Nodosilinea sp. E11: one gene and its partners. The main gene of each other region encodes a partner of the protein of the gene in region 4 in a complex. Links are inferred from orthologs where the notes say so. Each region holds a gene or a part of one and is shown on either strand. Other genes may lie near its edges.

Evidence for each region.
Region 1: the proteins of RRF56_RS19765 (region 4) and ndhC are in contact, whole or in part, in a cryo-EM structure (PDB 6ZJN), measured with the Thermus thermophilus proteins. The link is inferred for Nodosilinea sp. E11 from one-to-one orthologs. Residues at the interface, in WP_223903221.1 of Thermus thermophilus: Met26, Thr27, Asn29, Gly31, Pro32, His34; in WP_096411116.1 of Thermus thermophilus: Glu45, Ser46, Asn48, Pro50, Ala51, Gly52, Glu53.
Region 2: the proteins of RRF56_RS19765 (region 4) and nuoH are in contact, whole or in part, in a cryo-EM structure (PDB 6ZJN), measured with the Thermus thermophilus proteins. The link is inferred for Nodosilinea sp. E11 from one-to-one orthologs. Residues at the interface, in WP_223903221.1 of Thermus thermophilus: Pro35, Ser36, Asp139, Gly141, Ala142; in WP_096411122.1 of Thermus thermophilus: Ala224, Glu225, Gln226, Glu227, Ala295, Trp297, Phe298, Arg299.
Region 3: the proteins of RRF56_RS19765 (region 4) and RRF56_RS20700 are in contact, whole or in part, in a cryo-EM structure (PDB 6KHJ), measured with the Thermosynechococcus vestitus proteins. The link is inferred for Nodosilinea sp. E11 from one-to-one orthologs. Residues at the interface, in WP_011057128.1 of Thermosynechococcus vestitus: Pro17, His18, His19, Pro20, Ser21, Met22, Val25, Arg27, Met29, Thr31, Ile38, Asp39, Cys40, Glu41, Pro42, Val43, Ile44, Gly45, Tyr46, Leu47, His48, Arg49, Gly50, Met51, Lys53, Ile54, Asn57, Arg58, Pro65, Tyr66; in WP_011056552.1 of Thermosynechococcus vestitus: Leu46, Met47, Tyr48, Thr50, Ala51, Cys52, Phe54, Ile55, Glu56, Ala58, Ala59, Ile61, Gly62, Ser63, Arg64, Phe65, Asn76, Pro78, Thr89, Thr91, Lys93, Met94, Ala97, Leu101, Met123, Phe124, Ser126, Asp127, Ser128, Tyr129.

Annotation. Positions count from the first base shown.
Region 1 is NZ_CP136520.1:4,165,788-4,170,000, reverse strand. What follows is about bases 1-2,721. They hold ndhC (photosynthetic/respiratory NAD(P)H-quinone oxidoreductase subunit C), read right to left. Parts: upstream 1,682-2,721; coding sequence 1,319-1,681; downstream 1-1,318. Other genes in these bases: RRF56_RS20685 (photosynthesis system II assembly factor Ycf48), read left to right, coding at 2,552-2,721; RRF56_RS20690 (rubredoxin), read left to right, coding at 2,110-2,415; RRF56_RS20700 (NADH dehydrogenase subunit K), read right to left, coding at 585-1,328; RRF56_RS20705 (NAD(P)H-quinone oxidoreductase subunit J), read right to left, coding at 39-584. In the rest of the region: more of RRF56_RS20685, read left to right, coding at 2,722-3,556; psbE (cytochrome b559 subunit alpha), read left to right, coding at 3,654-3,902; psbF (cytochrome b559 subunit beta), read left to right, coding at 3,935-4,069; RRF56_RS20670 (photosystem II reaction center protein L), read left to right, coding at 4,079-4,198. UniProt on the Escherichia coli protein: NDH-1 shuttles electrons from NADH, via FMN and iron-sulfur (Fe-S) centers, to quinones in the respiratory chain. The immediate electron acceptor for the enzyme in this species is believed to be ubiquinone.
Region 2 is NZ_CP136520.1:3,445,961-3,450,368, reverse strand. The notes cover bases 1-2,916. They hold nuoH (NADH-quinone oxidoreductase subunit NuoH), read right to left. Parts: upstream 2,060-2,916; coding sequence 941-2,059; downstream 1-940. Other genes in these bases: RRF56_RS17465 (L-lactate permease), read left to right, coding at 2,289-2,916; ndhI (NAD(P)H-quinone oxidoreductase subunit I), read right to left, coding at 216-851; RRF56_RS17480 (NADH-quinone oxidoreductase subunit J), read right to left, coding at 1-105. Outside these bases: more of RRF56_RS17465, read left to right, coding at 2,917-3,959; RRF56_RS17460 (citrate synthase), read right to left, coding at 4,220-4,408. UniProt on the Escherichia coli protein: NDH-1 shuttles electrons from NADH, via FMN and iron-sulfur (Fe-S) centers, to quinones in the respiratory chain. The immediate electron acceptor for the enzyme in this species is believed to be ubiquinone.
Region 3 is NZ_CP136520.1:4,167,703-4,172,036, reverse strand. The notes cover bases 1,493-4,334. They hold RRF56_RS20700 (NADH dehydrogenase subunit K), read right to left. Parts: upstream 3,365-4,334; coding sequence 2,621-3,364; downstream 1,493-2,620. Other genes in these bases: RRF56_RS20690 (rubredoxin), read left to right, coding at 4,146-4,334; ndhC (photosynthetic/respiratory NAD(P)H-quinone oxidoreductase subunit C), read right to left, coding at 3,355-3,717; RRF56_RS20705 (NAD(P)H-quinone oxidoreductase subunit J), read right to left, coding at 2,075-2,620; RRF56_RS20710 (histidine phosphatase family protein), read right to left, coding at 1,493-1,906. Also shown: RRF56_RS20715 (dihydroorotase), read right to left, coding at 1-569; more of RRF56_RS20710, read right to left, coding at 566-1,492. UniProt on the Escherichia coli protein: NDH-1 shuttles electrons from NADH, via FMN and iron-sulfur (Fe-S) centers, to quinones in the respiratory chain. The immediate electron acceptor for the enzyme in this species is ubiquinone.
Region 4 is NZ_CP136520.1:3,972,590-3,976,974, forward strand. The notes cover bases 1-2,893. They hold RRF56_RS19765 (NAD(P)H-quinone oxidoreductase subunit H), read left to right. Parts: upstream 1-801; coding sequence 802-1,986; downstream 1,987-2,893. Other genes in these bases: rsmH (16S rRNA (cytosine(1402)-N(4))-methyltransferase RsmH), read right to left, coding at 1-701; RRF56_RS19770 (glycoside hydrolase family protein), read left to right, coding at 2,121-2,864. Also shown: RRF56_RS19775 (hypothetical protein), read right to left, coding at 3,105-3,437; RRF56_RS19780 (hypothetical protein), read left to right, coding at 3,738-4,385.

The DNA of each region.
Region 1 (4,213 bases), 190 kb from region 4 along the record:
AAAAAGGCCACCCTGGGGTAGCCTTTTTCAACGTTGCCTTAGTAGGCATCTTGAAGTTCGTAGAAATCTGGGGAAATGTAATCTTTACGCAGGGGCCAGCCTACCCAGTCTTCTGGCATTAGCAACCGCTTAAGATTGGGATGCCCTTCGTAAATAATGCCGTACATATCGTAGCTCTCCCGCTCTTGCCAGTCAGCGGCTTTCCAAATCCAGTACACCGAGGGCACCCGAGGGTCGTGGCGAGGCAAAAACACCTTCACGCGCACTTCCTCGGGCCGATCGACGTTGTCGTCCAGCTTGATTAGGTGATAAAAGCTCACCAGGTCTTTGCCAGGGCCATCATCGTAGGCCCCCTGGCACTGAAGATAATTAAAGCCGTAGGCGTACAGCGCCGTGCAAATGGGGATTAAAAATTGAGGGTTAACCTTAATAATCTCGACCCCTAAGTGATCTCGAGGTTCTAGATCATGGTCAAACCCATTTTCCGTAAGCCAGCTAGAGGTTGCCCCAGCTTCGACCAAAGGTGCCGAGCTACCCTCAGACGATGGTTCAGGGGAAGGCGATTGAGTATCTGATTCAGCCATTTAGGAATCCTCACGTTCAGGGGCCAGCTCAGCCACGGTCTCAGGAATCGGCATCCCCATCGCCTCCATCAACTCCTTCGGAGGCGTGGAGTGGGTGCCCATCTGGAGGTACTGTCCGGTCAAAATCGGAGGCACCGTCTTGAGGTCGTGACTGCGTTCGTAAAAGCGGTGGGTTTGTAGGGTGTAAGCCCGATCTTGCATCGATTCGGTGGCCACCTTCTTACGCAGCTTAATGATGGCGTCAATGATGGCCTCAGGTCGCGGCGGGCAACCTGGAATGTACACATCTACCGGAATTAATTTGTCAACTCCACGTACCGCCGAAGGTGAGTCGGTGCTAAACATACCGCCGGTAATGGTGCAGGCTCCCATCGCAATCACGTACTTAGGATCGGGCATCTGCTCGTAGAGCCGCACTAGAGCTGGGGCCATCTTCATGGTTACCGTACCAGCAGTAATAATTAAATCAGCCTGCCGGGGACTGGCCCGAGGCAGTAGCCCAAACCGGTCAAAGTCAAACCGGGAGCCAATTAACGCCGCAAACTCAATGAAGCAACAGGCGGTGCCGTAGAGCAGCGGAAACAGGCTAGACAGCCGACACCAGTTGTAGAGGTCATCAACGGTCGTCAGAATGACATTTTCAGACAGATCATGGGTGATTGCTGGGGGAGCAGCAGGGTTGGCCAGCCTTTCCCCTGGGGCCAGACCAGTCTGATCAGCAGCAGAAGGGGGATTCATGACCATTCCAAGGCTCCTTTGCGCCAGGCGTACACAAGACCGACAACTAAGATGGCAATAAAAATCAGTGCCTCTATAAAGGCTAACAAGCCCAGCTGATTAAATGCCACCGCCCAGGGATACAAGAACACCGTTTCTACATCGAAGATCACGAAGACCAGGGCAAACATATAGTAGCGAATGTTGAACTGGATCCACGCACCCCCAATGGGTTCCATACCCGACTCGTAGGTGGTTCTGCGAGCGGGGCCACGGCTGATCGGGCGTAGCAATTTAGAGGCTGTCAAGGCCGCCACCGGCACCAGACAGGATATGAGTAAAAAGACTAAAAAATACTCGTAGCCAGATAAGACGAACACAGGTTCACCACCCTAGAAGCTAGTACACACAGCAAGAGCTAAGAATTAACAGCCCATGCGCTTCAGGTGTATTCTAAGCCAATTTAGCTGAAAAACCAGGAGCAGAGTTGGCCGGGCACCTGGAGTACGGGGGTGCGATCGCCCAGTTTGAACGCGGCTTAGTCTACATGAGCCGAGCGGCCCAACTGTGTCATAATTGTTTACAACGAGCTTTTTGCCCTGGGCAAGCCGTCAGAGTGTCTTAAACGGGCAGACTTTACCCATTGCCCCTCTAGCTCTTGCTGAACTTAAGGTGTCTTGGTCCTATGAGTGTTGAGTCTGAGCCTTCGGCTAATTTGCCTGAACCTGAAAATTTAGCCGCTGCTTCGCAGGAGATTCCTGTCCCTGACGGGGGCGCTCCTGAGGTTGCCGTCCTGACTCCAGAGGAAATGGACTGCTACGAGTGCCGCGCCTGTGGCTACTCCTACGAACCGGTGAAGGGTGACAGCCGGGCCAAGATTTCTCAAGGCACAGCCTTTGAGGATCTCCCTATCAACTGGCGCTGCCCGGTGTGTGGGGCCTCTAAGAAGCAGTTCAGCAATATCGGCCCCGTCAATGCTCCTTCTGGATTTAAAGAAAACCTGAACTACGGCCTGGGCGTAAATCGCCTAACTCCGGCGCAGAAAAATGTTTTGATTTTTAGCGCTCTAGCGCTGGGTTTCATCTTTTTTATTAGCCTCTACGGCTTAAGGTAGGGGCGCTGGGCTCTTTTGCGGTGAAAGTGGCTCAGTAATGGCTCTGGGGACTTGGGAGAGCAAAATTTGCTCTACGCTGGTTTAACTCGGATTGTTCTTGAACTGTTGTTTAGTAAAGTACGGGCTCTGATTATTTATGCACGCTGCGTTTGACTGGTTGAAGCGAGGCCTGGTGATGCTGGTAGCTGTAGTGCTAGCAACCGGCTGCTCGGGTTACTTTTTGGCGGACGCAGATGTGCATCCTTGGGAGCTCGTCAATGTGCCAATAGAAGCCACCTTGGCGGATGTCGCCTTTACCCAAGACGCCAACCACGGCTGGATCGTAGGCAACCGCAACACCCTGCTTGAAACCAAGGATGGGGGCGAGACGTGGAAAGTCCGCGAACTTGCCTTAGGCGATCAGCCCTACACGTTTACCTCAGTCGACTTTGCTGGGGAAGAGGGCTGGGTTACAGGGATTCCATCGGTGTTGCTGCACACGCCCGATGGCGGCACAACTTGGGAAAACGTGCCCTTAAGCAAAGAGCTGCCGGGTTCGCCCTTCTTGATCACGGCGGTGGGGCCTAAGTCGGCTGAGTTGGCCACCGACATCGGTGCTATCTATCGCACCGAAGACGGCGGACGCACCTGGAAAGCTCTGGTGCAAGGGGCTGTGGGCGTTGTGCGCAACATGGTGCGCTCCGATGATGGTCGCTATGTGGCCGTGTCGTCTCGGGGCAACTTTTACTCGACCTGGGCGGTAGGCCAAGACCAGTGGATTCCCCACAATCGCCAGAACTCAAGGCGGCTACAAAATATGGGGTTTGATAAGGATGGCAAGCTCTGGGTAATCGCCCGAGGCGGCCAGGTGCGGTTTTCTAACAGCCGCGCTTCCGATGACTTCACCGAGGCACTTAGCCCTGAGTTTGGTACAAGCTGGGGACTGCTCGATATGGCTTTTCGCACCGCTAATGAGGTTTGGGTGACCGGGGGCGGCGGCAACCTGCTGTGCAGCTTTGATGGCGGTGAGACCTGGTTTAAGGATCAATCGGTTGGCGATGTGCCCTCTAACTTTTACAAGGTCAAATTTTTAGGCCCCGACAAAGGCTTTATCTTGGGTCAGCAGGGCACCATTCTCAAGTACAGTCCAGAGACTGTCTAGGGAAACTTCCGGGAACTTCGTCAAAATAGCTTGTTAGGGTTTCCGGCGTTCTCTATGATTAGATCAGATTCTTCGCGTTCAGAGAGGAGACGTTGATATGGCAGGTTCTACAGGTGAGCGCCCGTTTGGCGACATCGTAACGAGTATTCGCTACTGGATTATCCATAGCATTACCATTCCCATGCTGTTTATTGCGGGTTGGCTGTTTGTCAGCACTGGCCTGGCCTACGATGCTTTTGGCACACCCCGACCCAACGACTATTACCCCGACAACCAAATGCAGCTGCCGATCGTGACCGATCGCTTTGAAGCGAAAGATCAGATCGACATGTTCTCGAATCGATAGCGCTTTAATTATTCCAACGTTTGATTGAACCTATGCAAAGCAATTCTCCTAACGATCAAATCACCTACCCGATCTTCACCGTGCGCTGGCTGGCCGTGCATACCCTAGGGGTACCCAGCGTCTTTTTCCTCGGGGCGATCGCGGCAATGCAGTTTATTCAACGATAAGAGAAAACCATGGAACGTAGTCCAAATCCTAACAAGCAACCTGTAGAACTGAACCGCACATCCCTATTTCTAGGTTTGTTGATGGTTTTCGTCCTCGGCCTGCTGTTTTCTAGCTACTTCTTCAACTAGGTTGAGCTAGTTGCC
Region 2 (4,408 bases), 530 kb from region 4 along the record:
TGAGTAGACAATGTTATCTAGCAACACCACGCCCAGAGCACCCCCCAGCGTCATCGCGGTCAGTATGCCAAAGGCAACGAGTTGTACCCCTTCCGCTAGCGTCACAATCCTGAACTCCTGATAAAAAATCGAGCTATTGCAGCAGTGGTTTTAGCTTAGGCGAATGTACCACGGAACTTCCCCTGGCGCATTCTTCCCGCGGTGCATCCGGTGCCTCAGTCGGCTTTGGTGGCATCGCCCTTCGCTTCGAGTTTGGCCTCAGCGGTTTCCTTGGCCTTGGCTGCTTCTAAAATCTCCTGAGGCATTTGCCCAGCCCGCCGCGCGTTGGGGGGCAAATCGTGGGGATCCATTACACCCTTAGGCAGGTAGGCCAACTCTCGCATGGGAGTCACCATCGGATCTTGGGTGACCTTGTAGGGCAAACGACCGAGGGCCACGTTGTCGTAGTTGAGTTCGTGGCGATCGTAGCTGGCTAGCTCATACTCTTCGGTCATGGAAAGGCAGTTGGTGGGGCAATACTCGACGCAGTTGCCGCAAAAAATGCATACTCCAAAGTCAATGCTGTAGTGCTTAAGATCTTTTTTCTTTGTAGCTTTGTCAAATTCCCAGTCAACCACCGGTAGGTTGATTGGGCACACCCGTACGCAAACCTCACAGGCAATACACTTATCAAACTCAAAGTGAATCCGCCCTCGAAACCGCTCAGAGGGAATTAGCTTCTCGTAGGGATACTGCACCGTGACCGGGCGGCGGCTCATGTGGTCGAAGGTAACAGACAGCCCCTGGCCGATGTATTTGGCCGCCTGTAAGCTTTCTTTGGCGTAGTCGCTGACTTGTTTGAGAAAACCCAGCATGGGGGGGTGACCTCCAGAGTTTTACAGGTGATTGAGTGGGGTAGTGCTAGTCATCCCTACCTATAGGGTAAGGCAGTGGCTCGGGGCTAGCCACCAAAGGCCATGGGAAAGGTGAGCTTGAGCGCTGCCGTCAGCAGCAGGTTCACCAGAGAAACCGGCAGCAAAAACTTCCAGCCAAAGTCGAGCAGCTGGTCAATGCGAACGCGGGGCACGGTCCACCGCAGCAGCACGGCAATAAAGACCAGGGCATAGGCCTTAAACAAGGTCATCATGATGCCTAAGGAGGCGGTAATCACCTGGAGCCAGGGAGTGGTTTCGCTCACCCCAATCAGACTAGCTAACCAGCTAACCGAAACCGGCGATTCCCAACCGCCCAGGTAAAGGATGGAGACGATCAGCGCCGACAGCACCAGGTTGACGTAGGAACCCACATAAAACAGGCCAAACTTCATGCCGGTATATTCGGTCTGGTAGCCCGCCACCAGCTCTTCTTCGGCCTCGGGGAGGTCAAAGGGCAAACGCTCGCACTCCGCCAGGGCCGCGATCCAGAAGATCAAGAACCCAGCCGGTTGCCGCCAGATGTTCCAGCCCAGGATGCCGTAGCCCGACTGCTGGTTGACAATGTCGATGGTGCTCAGGCTATTGGACATTAGCACCACCGCTAATACCGCCAGGGCCATGGGAATTTCGTAGCTGATGGACTGGGCCGCCGCTCGCAACCCTCCCAGTAGGGAGTACTTATTGTTGGAGGAATAGCCCGACATCAATAGGCCAATGGGGGCGATGCTGGAGAGGGCAATCCAGAGGAAGATGCCCACGCCGATGTCGGTAATCACCAGATTTTGGCCAAAGGGCACAATGAGGTAGGACAAAAAGACCGGAATCACCACGATCGCAGGCCCCAGGGTAAACAGAATGGGGTCGGCCTTGGCGGGGGTAATGTCTTCTTTAAAAATCAGCTTGATGCCGTCGGCGGCGGCCTGGAGGGTGCCCAGGGGACCGGCAAATTCTGGCCCAATCCGCTGCTGAGCGGCGGCAGAAATCTTGCGTTCTAGCCATACCGTCACAAAGATACTTACCGTGGCCCCAACCAGAATGACCACCATGGGCAGAGGTAGCCACAGGGCTTTAGCCGCTCCAGCGGGTAACCCCAGATCAACTAGGGTATTGACGAAGCTACCCTGTAGGTCAATTCCTTGATTCATGGGCCAGTCCTTAGCAACGGTACGATTGACTCTAACGAGGAAAAAACAGTTTTTTAGATTCTACCGTCATCTCTCCCCATCCACCGGGGCGAAGGCCGGGGATTCATAGGAAGTTTCGGTAAGAAGTATTGAAGGGGCGTAGGGGCTCGGCACATTCTATGCCATTGTCTCCCTGCTCAGGTCGCCAGATTAGAGTAACCTCTGAGCATCTCTACTTGCCGCTGGCCAGATGCCCCTGACTCTTGCGTTTTTCGTCGCTCTACTTCCGCTGCTAACGGTTTTTTTGCTGCTGGTGGTAGCTCGCCGCCCGGCCAGTCAAGCCATGCCAGGGGCGCTGGTGGTAACGGCACTGGCGGCAGGTCTGGCCTGGCGGGTGCCGGTGAACTATATCGCGGCGTCGCTGGTGCAGGGGGTGGCGATCGCGGCCGAAATTCTCTTCATTGTGTTTGGGGCAATTTTACTGCTCAACGTGCTGCAAGCCTCCGGGGCGATCGCGGTGATTCGTCAGAGTTTGCTGGCGCTGTCGCCCGATCGCCGGGTGCAGATGATCGTGATTGCCTGGCTGTTTGGCAGCTTTATCGAAGGGGCCTCGGGGTTTGGCACTCCGGCGGTGATCTGTGTGCCGCTGCTGGTAGCGGTGGGGTTCCCGGCGATGGCGGCGGTGATGGCCGCGCTGATTATTCAGAGTACCCCCTCGACCTTTGGAGCAGTGGGCACCCCCCTAGTGTTTGGCATGGAGGCGGGGCTGGGCGGGGCCACAGCGGTAGAGGCCGCCCTATCGGCCCAAAACCTAAGCCTGATGGAGTTTATTGCCCAGGTGGGTAGCCGGGCTGCGCTGCTCCATGCGGCGATCGGCACCTTTGTGCCGCTGCTGCTGGTGGTGATCATTACCCGCACTTTTGGTGAGGGCCAGGCCAGGGCTGAGGGTCCACGCCTGTGGAAGTTTGCCCTGGTGGCAGGATTGGCCTTTACGGTACCCTACGCCTTGACGGCCATCTTTTTAGGCCCAGAGTTCCCCTCGATGATCGGTGGGCTGGTGGGGCTGGCCATTGTCGTCACGATCATTCGCCAAGGCTGGCTGCAACCTGAGCAGCCATGGCAGTTCCCGGCTGAAGAGACTTGGCCCGAGACGTGGTCAGGAACCGTGATGCCATCGCTCACTCCGCCACCAGCGGGAATGACGGTGTTCAAAGCCTGGCTGCCCTACGTCTTCCTCGGGGTGCTGCTGGTGCTGTCACGCCTGACGCAGCTGCCGCTCAAGGGCTGGCTTCAGGGCCTACGGGCGGCGTGGACTGGCATGTTTGGCACCACCATCACGGTGGCCTCGACGCCGCTCTACCTCCCCGCCACCATGTTTTTGCTCGTGGTGGCCATCACCTACGTTCTGCACCAGATGAAACCCAGTGATCTGGGCCGGGCCGTGGGGCGATCGCTGCCGATTCTGCAAAAAACCACGCTTGCCCTGGGGGCAGCGGTGCTGATGGCGCGGGTCTTTATTAACTCCGACGTCAACAGTGCTGGTCTGCCCAGCATGCCCTTGGCCCTAGCCGAAGGCATGTCGGCCCTAGCTGGGGGCACCTGGCCGCTGTTTGCCGCTGTGGTGGGCTTGGTAGGGGCTTTTGTGGCGGGCAGCGTCACCGTCAGCAACATGATGTTCTCGCTATTTCAGTTTGGGGTCGCCGAGAATATTGGCGCGCCGCCGTCGCTAATTTTGGCCTTGCAAACCGTGGGGGCCTCAGCGGGCAACGTGATTTGCGTCTCTAATGTGGTGGCAGCAGCGGCCACGGTGGGATTGCTGGGGCGCGAGGGGCTGCTAGTGCGCCAGCTCTTGCCGGTGGTGATCTATTACCTAGGCCTAGCGGGACTCATGGGCATCGTCTGGGCCACAGTTGGGGGATGAGAGGGGGAGGACATCCAGAAACCTTAGAAACGTTCAACCGTTTTTAGGGAAAATGTCTGAACCAGGCTGGCTACAGCTATATCAGGTGTCAAGTTTAAGGGGTGGCCTGAAACCTGACACATTGAATCTGATTACCAGCCAAACAAAAGCCCCCCGACGCAAGCGCCAGAGGGGCAGGAGTTCCTGAAAATCGTCACTGAATCAATAATCTGTGCTGAGGGAGAGAGTGCCCAGGGGGGTCTGACCCATCAGGTGGCTCCCTAAGAAGGCAAAGACACAGAGAAACCCTGTTTGTCCCAAATTTGGGGGCGGTTAGACAGGTCTACATAGCTCTGGCTACGAGGACCAGTGTAGATCTGGGTAGGGCGGAAGATGCGGTTTTCGCCTAGCTGCTCTTTCCAGTGGGCTAGCCAGCCAGCCACCCGGGCGATCGCAAAGATCGGCGTAAA
Region 3 (4,334 bases), 200 kb from region 4 along the record:
TCGCAGCTCCACAGCGCTACCGGTTTACCCCAGGGCTGAAGGTATTGCAACAGCCGCTTCACCAGCAACAGATTTTGAATGGCCCGCCCATCGGCAAAGCCCACAATGGGAGCCGCCGCCAATTCGGCCAGCTCCACCATTTGCTGCCCCTGGGCCGCTTGGGTCAGCGCCCCCCAAACATACAGATGGGGCAACGAAGCATGGTTTAAGGCCAAGCTTCGCTGGCGAATCAGCAGCTGATCTACCATGGCCGGGTGGTCAATGGCGGGTTCAGTATCCGGTAAAATTCCCAGCCGGGTAAAGCCGCCCGCCCGCCCCGCCTTCAGCAAAGACTCCAGGGTTTCCCTCGACTCATGGCCAGGCTCACCGGAGTGGCTGTACAAATCTACCAGGCCGGGCATGAGCACTTTGCCCTGCCCCGCTACCACCTCGCCCCCAGCGGGAATATCCGAAAGAACCGGGGCGATCGCCTCAATCATCCCCTGCCGAATCAATACATCAGCCACCTGGTCGGTTTGCGTCACCGCATCCAGCACTCGCACCTGCTGAATGAGCTGAACCCCCGTCACAGTGCCCCCGCTGCGGTTTTATCTAACACGCTGCCCGACAGATGAATAGTGATGTTGGCTGTGGTCAGCACCGGAGCGCTGTCAATGCCGTTGGGGTAATCAATCACGCTGACCGCGCCATTACCCTGCTTAAAGCGCCAAAACGACTCTGGCCCCATCCCCAGCACATGGCACAGCAAGGCTTTATTCACCGCATCGTGGGCGACCACCAGCACAGTCTGCACCGCATCGCCACCACTGTGAGCCGCCACAATTTGCTTCCAAGCCGCAATGGAGCGATGCCAGACCTGCTCTAAATTTTCGCCGCCTGGCATCTGTACCGTTTCCGGCGCACTCTGCCACTGCTCCAGCATCCCCGGATAGCCTCCCTCAATCTCGGCCTCAAACAGTCCTTCCCACTCACCGTGGCTAATTTCTTGCAGCTCATTTACGGCGTGCAGCGTTAAGCCTGGGTGGTGCTGAAGAATAAGTTCAGCGGTTTCCCTAGGCCGGGCCATAAAGCTGGTATAGGCTGCATCAATCGCCACCGGCTGAAGAAACGCCGCCGCCTTCGCCCCCTGGGCTCGACCATTGTCATTCAGCGGTACATCTATCTGCCCCTGAAAACGCCCCTGCCGGTTCCACTCCGTTTCACCGTGGCGCACCAGCAGCATGCGTGGCCCCCGGTGTCCCTGGCGCATGGCGGGCAGCGGGTCGCCCAGATGACTGGTCAAATTCATCGCCTCCACCTGCACGGGGCTCGGCCAGCCCCCGGCAAAGTTCAGCACACTGATACTACAGTTAGACTGATTCAGGTTGTTAAAGTATTCTGGCCCTAGGCCAATGGCAGTGCTAATCAACGCTCGATTAATAGCGCTATGGGCCACCACCAAAAGAGTTTGGCCCTGGTGTTGAGCCAGCAACCCCTGCCAAAACCGGGCCGCCTGCTGGTACAGCTCACGAATGGGATAAAAATCAACCGTAGTCCCTTCCGGGTGGGGCACAGCCATCACAAAGTTGGCTGGGTCAGTGCGCCACTGATAAAAGCTTTCGGCATACTGGCCCTCCGCCTCGGTAAACGCCATCCCCTCCCACAGCGGCAGGCTAATTTCCTTGAGCTCATCGGTAAAGGTAGGGGCTGCCAGCCCAGGCGTGGCCTTTTGTAGCTCACTGACGATCAGCTCTGCTGTCTTGCGGGCGCGCTTGAGAGGGCTAGCCCATACCGCATCAAAGGGAATGCCTGCCAGAGCCTGCCCCACCTGCAATGCCTGGGCCTCGCCCATCGGGGTCAATTCTGATTCGTCGCAGTGGCCTTGGATACGCTTTAGCTGGTTGTAGGTGCTCTGCCCGTGGCGCACGATAATAACGCGGGTTTTCAGGGGTCTGTCCTCTCACTTGCTCAATCAAGGTCAGATCTTACCCTGTCGGGGAGTGCCTCCGCAGCTTTGTCACCCGCCTGTCTCACAGCTAAGGTGATTTTTGGGCAACAAAAAGGCCACCCTGGGGTAGCCTTTTTCAACGTTGCCTTAGTAGGCATCTTGAAGTTCGTAGAAATCTGGGGAAATGTAATCTTTACGCAGGGGCCAGCCTACCCAGTCTTCTGGCATTAGCAACCGCTTAAGATTGGGATGCCCTTCGTAAATAATGCCGTACATATCGTAGCTCTCCCGCTCTTGCCAGTCAGCGGCTTTCCAAATCCAGTACACCGAGGGCACCCGAGGGTCGTGGCGAGGCAAAAACACCTTCACGCGCACTTCCTCGGGCCGATCGACGTTGTCGTCCAGCTTGATTAGGTGATAAAAGCTCACCAGGTCTTTGCCAGGGCCATCATCGTAGGCCCCCTGGCACTGAAGATAATTAAAGCCGTAGGCGTACAGCGCCGTGCAAATGGGGATTAAAAATTGAGGGTTAACCTTAATAATCTCGACCCCTAAGTGATCTCGAGGTTCTAGATCATGGTCAAACCCATTTTCCGTAAGCCAGCTAGAGGTTGCCCCAGCTTCGACCAAAGGTGCCGAGCTACCCTCAGACGATGGTTCAGGGGAAGGCGATTGAGTATCTGATTCAGCCATTTAGGAATCCTCACGTTCAGGGGCCAGCTCAGCCACGGTCTCAGGAATCGGCATCCCCATCGCCTCCATCAACTCCTTCGGAGGCGTGGAGTGGGTGCCCATCTGGAGGTACTGTCCGGTCAAAATCGGAGGCACCGTCTTGAGGTCGTGACTGCGTTCGTAAAAGCGGTGGGTTTGTAGGGTGTAAGCCCGATCTTGCATCGATTCGGTGGCCACCTTCTTACGCAGCTTAATGATGGCGTCAATGATGGCCTCAGGTCGCGGCGGGCAACCTGGAATGTACACATCTACCGGAATTAATTTGTCAACTCCACGTACCGCCGAAGGTGAGTCGGTGCTAAACATACCGCCGGTAATGGTGCAGGCTCCCATCGCAATCACGTACTTAGGATCGGGCATCTGCTCGTAGAGCCGCACTAGAGCTGGGGCCATCTTCATGGTTACCGTACCAGCAGTAATAATTAAATCAGCCTGCCGGGGACTGGCCCGAGGCAGTAGCCCAAACCGGTCAAAGTCAAACCGGGAGCCAATTAACGCCGCAAACTCAATGAAGCAACAGGCGGTGCCGTAGAGCAGCGGAAACAGGCTAGACAGCCGACACCAGTTGTAGAGGTCATCAACGGTCGTCAGAATGACATTTTCAGACAGATCATGGGTGATTGCTGGGGGAGCAGCAGGGTTGGCCAGCCTTTCCCCTGGGGCCAGACCAGTCTGATCAGCAGCAGAAGGGGGATTCATGACCATTCCAAGGCTCCTTTGCGCCAGGCGTACACAAGACCGACAACTAAGATGGCAATAAAAATCAGTGCCTCTATAAAGGCTAACAAGCCCAGCTGATTAAATGCCACCGCCCAGGGATACAAGAACACCGTTTCTACATCGAAGATCACGAAGACCAGGGCAAACATATAGTAGCGAATGTTGAACTGGATCCACGCACCCCCAATGGGTTCCATACCCGACTCGTAGGTGGTTCTGCGAGCGGGGCCACGGCTGATCGGGCGTAGCAATTTAGAGGCTGTCAAGGCCGCCACCGGCACCAGACAGGATATGAGTAAAAAGACTAAAAAATACTCGTAGCCAGATAAGACGAACACAGGTTCACCACCCTAGAAGCTAGTACACACAGCAAGAGCTAAGAATTAACAGCCCATGCGCTTCAGGTGTATTCTAAGCCAATTTAGCTGAAAAACCAGGAGCAGAGTTGGCCGGGCACCTGGAGTACGGGGGTGCGATCGCCCAGTTTGAACGCGGCTTAGTCTACATGAGCCGAGCGGCCCAACTGTGTCATAATTGTTTACAACGAGCTTTTTGCCCTGGGCAAGCCGTCAGAGTGTCTTAAACGGGCAGACTTTACCCATTGCCCCTCTAGCTCTTGCTGAACTTAAGGTGTCTTGGTCCTATGAGTGTTGAGTCTGAGCCTTCGGCTAATTTGCCTGAACCTGAAAATTTAGCCGCTGCTTCGCAGGAGATTCCTGTCCCTGACGGGGGCGCTCCTGAGGTTGCCGTCCTGACTCCAGAGGAAATGGACTGCTACGAGTGCCGCGCCTGTGGCTACTCCTACGAACCGGTGAAGGGTGACAGCCGGGCCAAGATTTCTCAAGGCACAGCCTTTGAGGATCTCCCTATCAACTGGCGCTGCCCGGTGTGTGGGGCCTCTAAGAAGCAGTTCAGCAATATCGGCCCCGTCAATGCTCCTTCTGGATTTAAAGAA
Region 4 (4,385 bases):
ATCGCCAGCCGCCCACTGGGGGCGAGCCAGGTGGGGGCGAGCTTGAGCAGGGTCTCGAGCACGTCTAGCTCGCGGTTGACGGCAATTCTTAAGGCCTGAAAGGTGCGGGTGGCGGGGTGAATGCGGCCATAGCGATAGCTGCGGGGCACCGAATGGAAGATGGCTTCGGCTAAATCGGTGGTGGTTTGCCAAGGGCGCTGATCGACAATTTTGCGGGCGATGCGGCGAGAAAGCCGTTCTTCGCCGTAGGTGTAGATCAGGTTGGCTAGCTCAGTCTCATCCCAGTGGTTGACAATGTCGGCGGCAGTGAGGTCTTGGCGCGGATCCATACGCATGTCGAGGGGAGCGCTCTGGCGAAAGCTAAAGCCGCGATCGCCGACATCGAGCTGCACCGAACTCACCCCAAGGTCAGCCAAGATGCCATTGAACGGGGGCCCCGGTGGTTTCAGATTGGCAAAGTTGCCGTGCCAGGTGGTGACTCTGTCGCCAAACTCGGCCAGGTTGGCCCGGGTGGCGGCGATCGCCGCTGCATCTTGATCGACCGCCACCAGGTTCACCGTGGGGTCGGCCTCTAAAATGAGCCGACTGTGGCCGCCGCCCCCCGCTGTGGCGTCTAAATAGCGGCCACCGGGCTGAATGCTGAGTCCTGCGATGACCGCCTCAGGCAGCACCGGCACATGATGAAACTCTGGCTCTGCCATTGGCAATCTCAATCCCTGCTTCGTATCGCCAACTTAGTCGATACCCATTAAGATACTCAAAGATACAGCAGAACCAGATTTTGACGATTGGGTAGCCCCTATGTCGATTATTGAAACTAAGACAGAACCCATGGTGCTCAACATGGGGCCTCACCACCCCTCCATGCACGGGGTGCTGCGGTTAATTGTCACCCTCGACGGCGAAGATGTACTCGACTGCGAGCCGGTGATTGGCTACCTGCACCGGGGCATGGAAAAAATTGCTGAAAACCGCACCAACGTCATGTTTGTGCCCTACGTCAGCCGTTGGGACTATGCGGCGGGCATGTTCAACGAAGCCATTACGGTCAACGCCCCTGAGAAACTGGCCGACATCGAGGTGCCCAAGCGGGCCAGCTACATCCGCGTCATCATGCTGGAGCTAAACCGCATCGCCAACCACCTACTGTGGCTAGGCCCCTTCTTGGCCGACGTCGGTGCCCAAACCCCCTTCTTCTACATTTTCCGCGAGCGGGAGATGATCTACGACCTGTGGGAAGCCGCTACGGGCTATCGCATGGTCAACAACAACTATTTCCGCATTGGTGGAGTTGCCGCCGACCTGCCCTACGGCTGGCTCGACAAGTGCCTCGATTTCTGCGATTACTTTTTGCCCAAGGTCGATGAGTACGAAAAACTGATCACCAATAACCCCATCTTTCGCCGTCGGATCGAAGGGATAGGCACCATCTCCCGCGATGAGGCGATCGCCTGGGGGCTGTCTGGCCCCATGCTGCGCGGCTCCGGCGTCAAGTGGGACCTGCGCAAGGTTGACCACTACGAGTGCTACGACGACTTTGACTGGGATGTGCAGTACGAAACCGCTGGCGATTGTATGGCCCGGTATCAGGTGCGCATTCGCGAAATGCGTGAGTCTGTCAAAATTCTGCGACAGGCCTGCGCCCAAATTCCGGGTGGCCCCTTTGAAAACCTGGAGGCCAAACGCATGGCCGAAGGCCCCAAGTCGGAGTGGAACAGCTTTGACTACCAGTTCATCGGCAAAAAGATTGCTCCGACCTTCAAAATTCCGGCTGGCGAACACTATGTGCGCTTAGAAAGCGGTAAAGGTGAACTGGGCGTGTTCATTATGGGCAATGACACCGTCTTCCCCTGGCGCTTTAAGGTTCGCGCCGCCGATTTTGTCAACCTGCAAATTTTGCCCCACCTGCTCAAGGGGGTCAAAGTGGCCGACATTATGGCCATTCTGGGCAGCATTGACATCATCATGGGGTCGGTCGATCGCTAGGGGCGACACCCCGGCCCAGATTGAGGGGCCAATGAACTACGATAGCTATGGCCTAGGTTTTGCTTTGGGCTAGGCGCTTTGCCCTAACCCTGAAGTCGCCTAGCCGCCACTTGTTCCTGTTAGACCTGTCACCTGTGACCTCACTGCCCTCTAGCACTGCCCGCAACCGTGCCCGCCAGCGCCAGATACAGCTGGCCAAGCGGCGGCGGGCGTTGGCCATCGTCATCCTGCTGCTCTTGGGGGTTGGGTTTGTTGGGGTGCGATCGGTGCCCATTCCTACTTCTCTGCGGCAGTTGCGAACCCTGCGGCAGCTGCAAAAAACTGTGTGGGTTAGCCACCCCGAGCCTCTTGCTATGTCGGGTGGTGACCCCTACGTGCGGGCGCTGATGCGCACCATTTCTGCCGCCGAGTCAAATATCAACCAGCCTTACCACGTGCTCTACGGCGGTGAGCTAGTTGCCAAGCTCAACCACCATCCCGATATTTGTATTGAGATTGTGGCGGGGCCAAACCAGGGCCGCTGCACCACGGCTGCCGGGCGCTACCAGTTTTTAACTACCACCTGGCAAGAAAAAGCCCGTCAATATCATCCCAAGTCGTCTAGCTGGTTTGGTGGCTGGGGCGACTACAGCTTTGACCCTGAGTCGCAAGATTTAGTGGTTTACTATTGGCTCAAAGATTCGTCAGCTTGGAACCTCGACATTCCTGCGGCCCTGCGCGATGGTCGTCTAGATGAGGTGCTAAAACGCCTTTCGGGCACCTGGACTAGTCTGGGCTATGGCATTGAATCAAATACTATGACGGCTCGGCTGCCCCGCATCTACGAGAATCTGCTTAGAGAAGAACTAGAGCTAGGGTCATCGGGCCAGCTGCCATAGGGCAGCTATGGGCCTAGATAGCTCCACCCTCTGGGTATAGAAATACCAGAGGGCGGAGTGACTCAACTTAGCCTTGCCACCGAAAACTACAAACAGGGCCTGAGCGATTCCGTAAAGAACCTGCTGTTTTTTAAAAGGTTTTTGGGAAATGGAGGTCAGGTGTCAGGTCTATGGCAGCTCTAACACCTGACACCTGACACACTGAACCTACTAACCCATCACCTTTGGCTTGGCAGATTCCTAAGCTAGATCGGCTTTGTTGAGGCGCTCTTCGCGAAGCTTGCGAAAATCGACTTTGTCGCGGTTTTCTTCGCGCAGCTGCTCAAAGTCTACGGCAGACTTCTCTAAATTTGCTTCGCGCAGCTGGCGGAAGTCGACTTTGTTGAGGCGCTCTTCGCGAAGCTTGCGAAAATCGACTTTGTCGCGGTTTTCTTCGCGCAGTTGCTCAAAGTCTACGGCAGACTTCTCTAGGTTGGCTTCGCGCAGATGGCGGAAGTTGGGGGCCGCTAAGGCTGGGGCGATGATGGTGGCGGCGATCGCAGTGGTCAGCATGAACAGGGCAGTGCGTTTCATAACAGTCAGCTCCTTTAGAACTCAGAGGATGTGTTGAATCAATCAACTTGAGTTCTATAGTGCTGGGGGTGGCTGAGAGCGGTCTGATGGCAGTCTGAAATCGCCTTAAGAGCTGTCTGAGAAATCTGAGAATCAGGTGAGGTAACGCGATCAGGCGAAGATTTGATTTAATCCGAAGGTTCTGCAACCGACTTTAACCACAGGGCTACGCTGCGTAAGCAGTACTCGTTCCAGTCAAGTAGGGTGGGCACTGCCCACCACCCCATTTATTCACCCACCACCCACCCCTCCCCCTCAAACTTGTCGGCTCCTGCAAAGATAGGTCTGCGGTTGACGCCAAGCAGGGTGGGCACTGCCCACCACCCCATCAATGCCACGAATGCAGGCGCGTCGATAATCGGGTGTTTGGGGGTGAGGGAAGATGCTCTAGGTAGTGTTCTCGATGGGTTGGTGATGACAGGGCTGGCAGTGCCCACACTACAATTACTTATCGTTTTAGCAAGACATAGGCCTTTCGCTACTTTCTTACTATTTGCCGACAAGAAAGGTCATCATTATGTTAATGGGATGCTAATCCCAATGATTTTACCAGACTCAATGTACAGTACTTATAGAAATTATTTGAACGTTATGAAGACATCTTTTACTGCCGCAGCATCGATGCCAACTACAACTACAACTACAACGATACCAACAGTACCACAGCAGCAATTAGCAACGTCACCATCACTTTTAGATGGGCTACTGGTATACGCTCCACTACTTGCCGTATTGGGCCTTGGTTCTATCATTGCTGCACTTATCACAAGAAATAGTCAATGGCAAATATATCGCGACAGCAAGGAGCGAGAAAAAGAGAGCAAAAGCATTGAGCAAACTATTGAAGATACAAATAAGCTTGCGGAACACTGGCAGAATTACCTTGCAAATAATAGCAGTTTGCTGTAT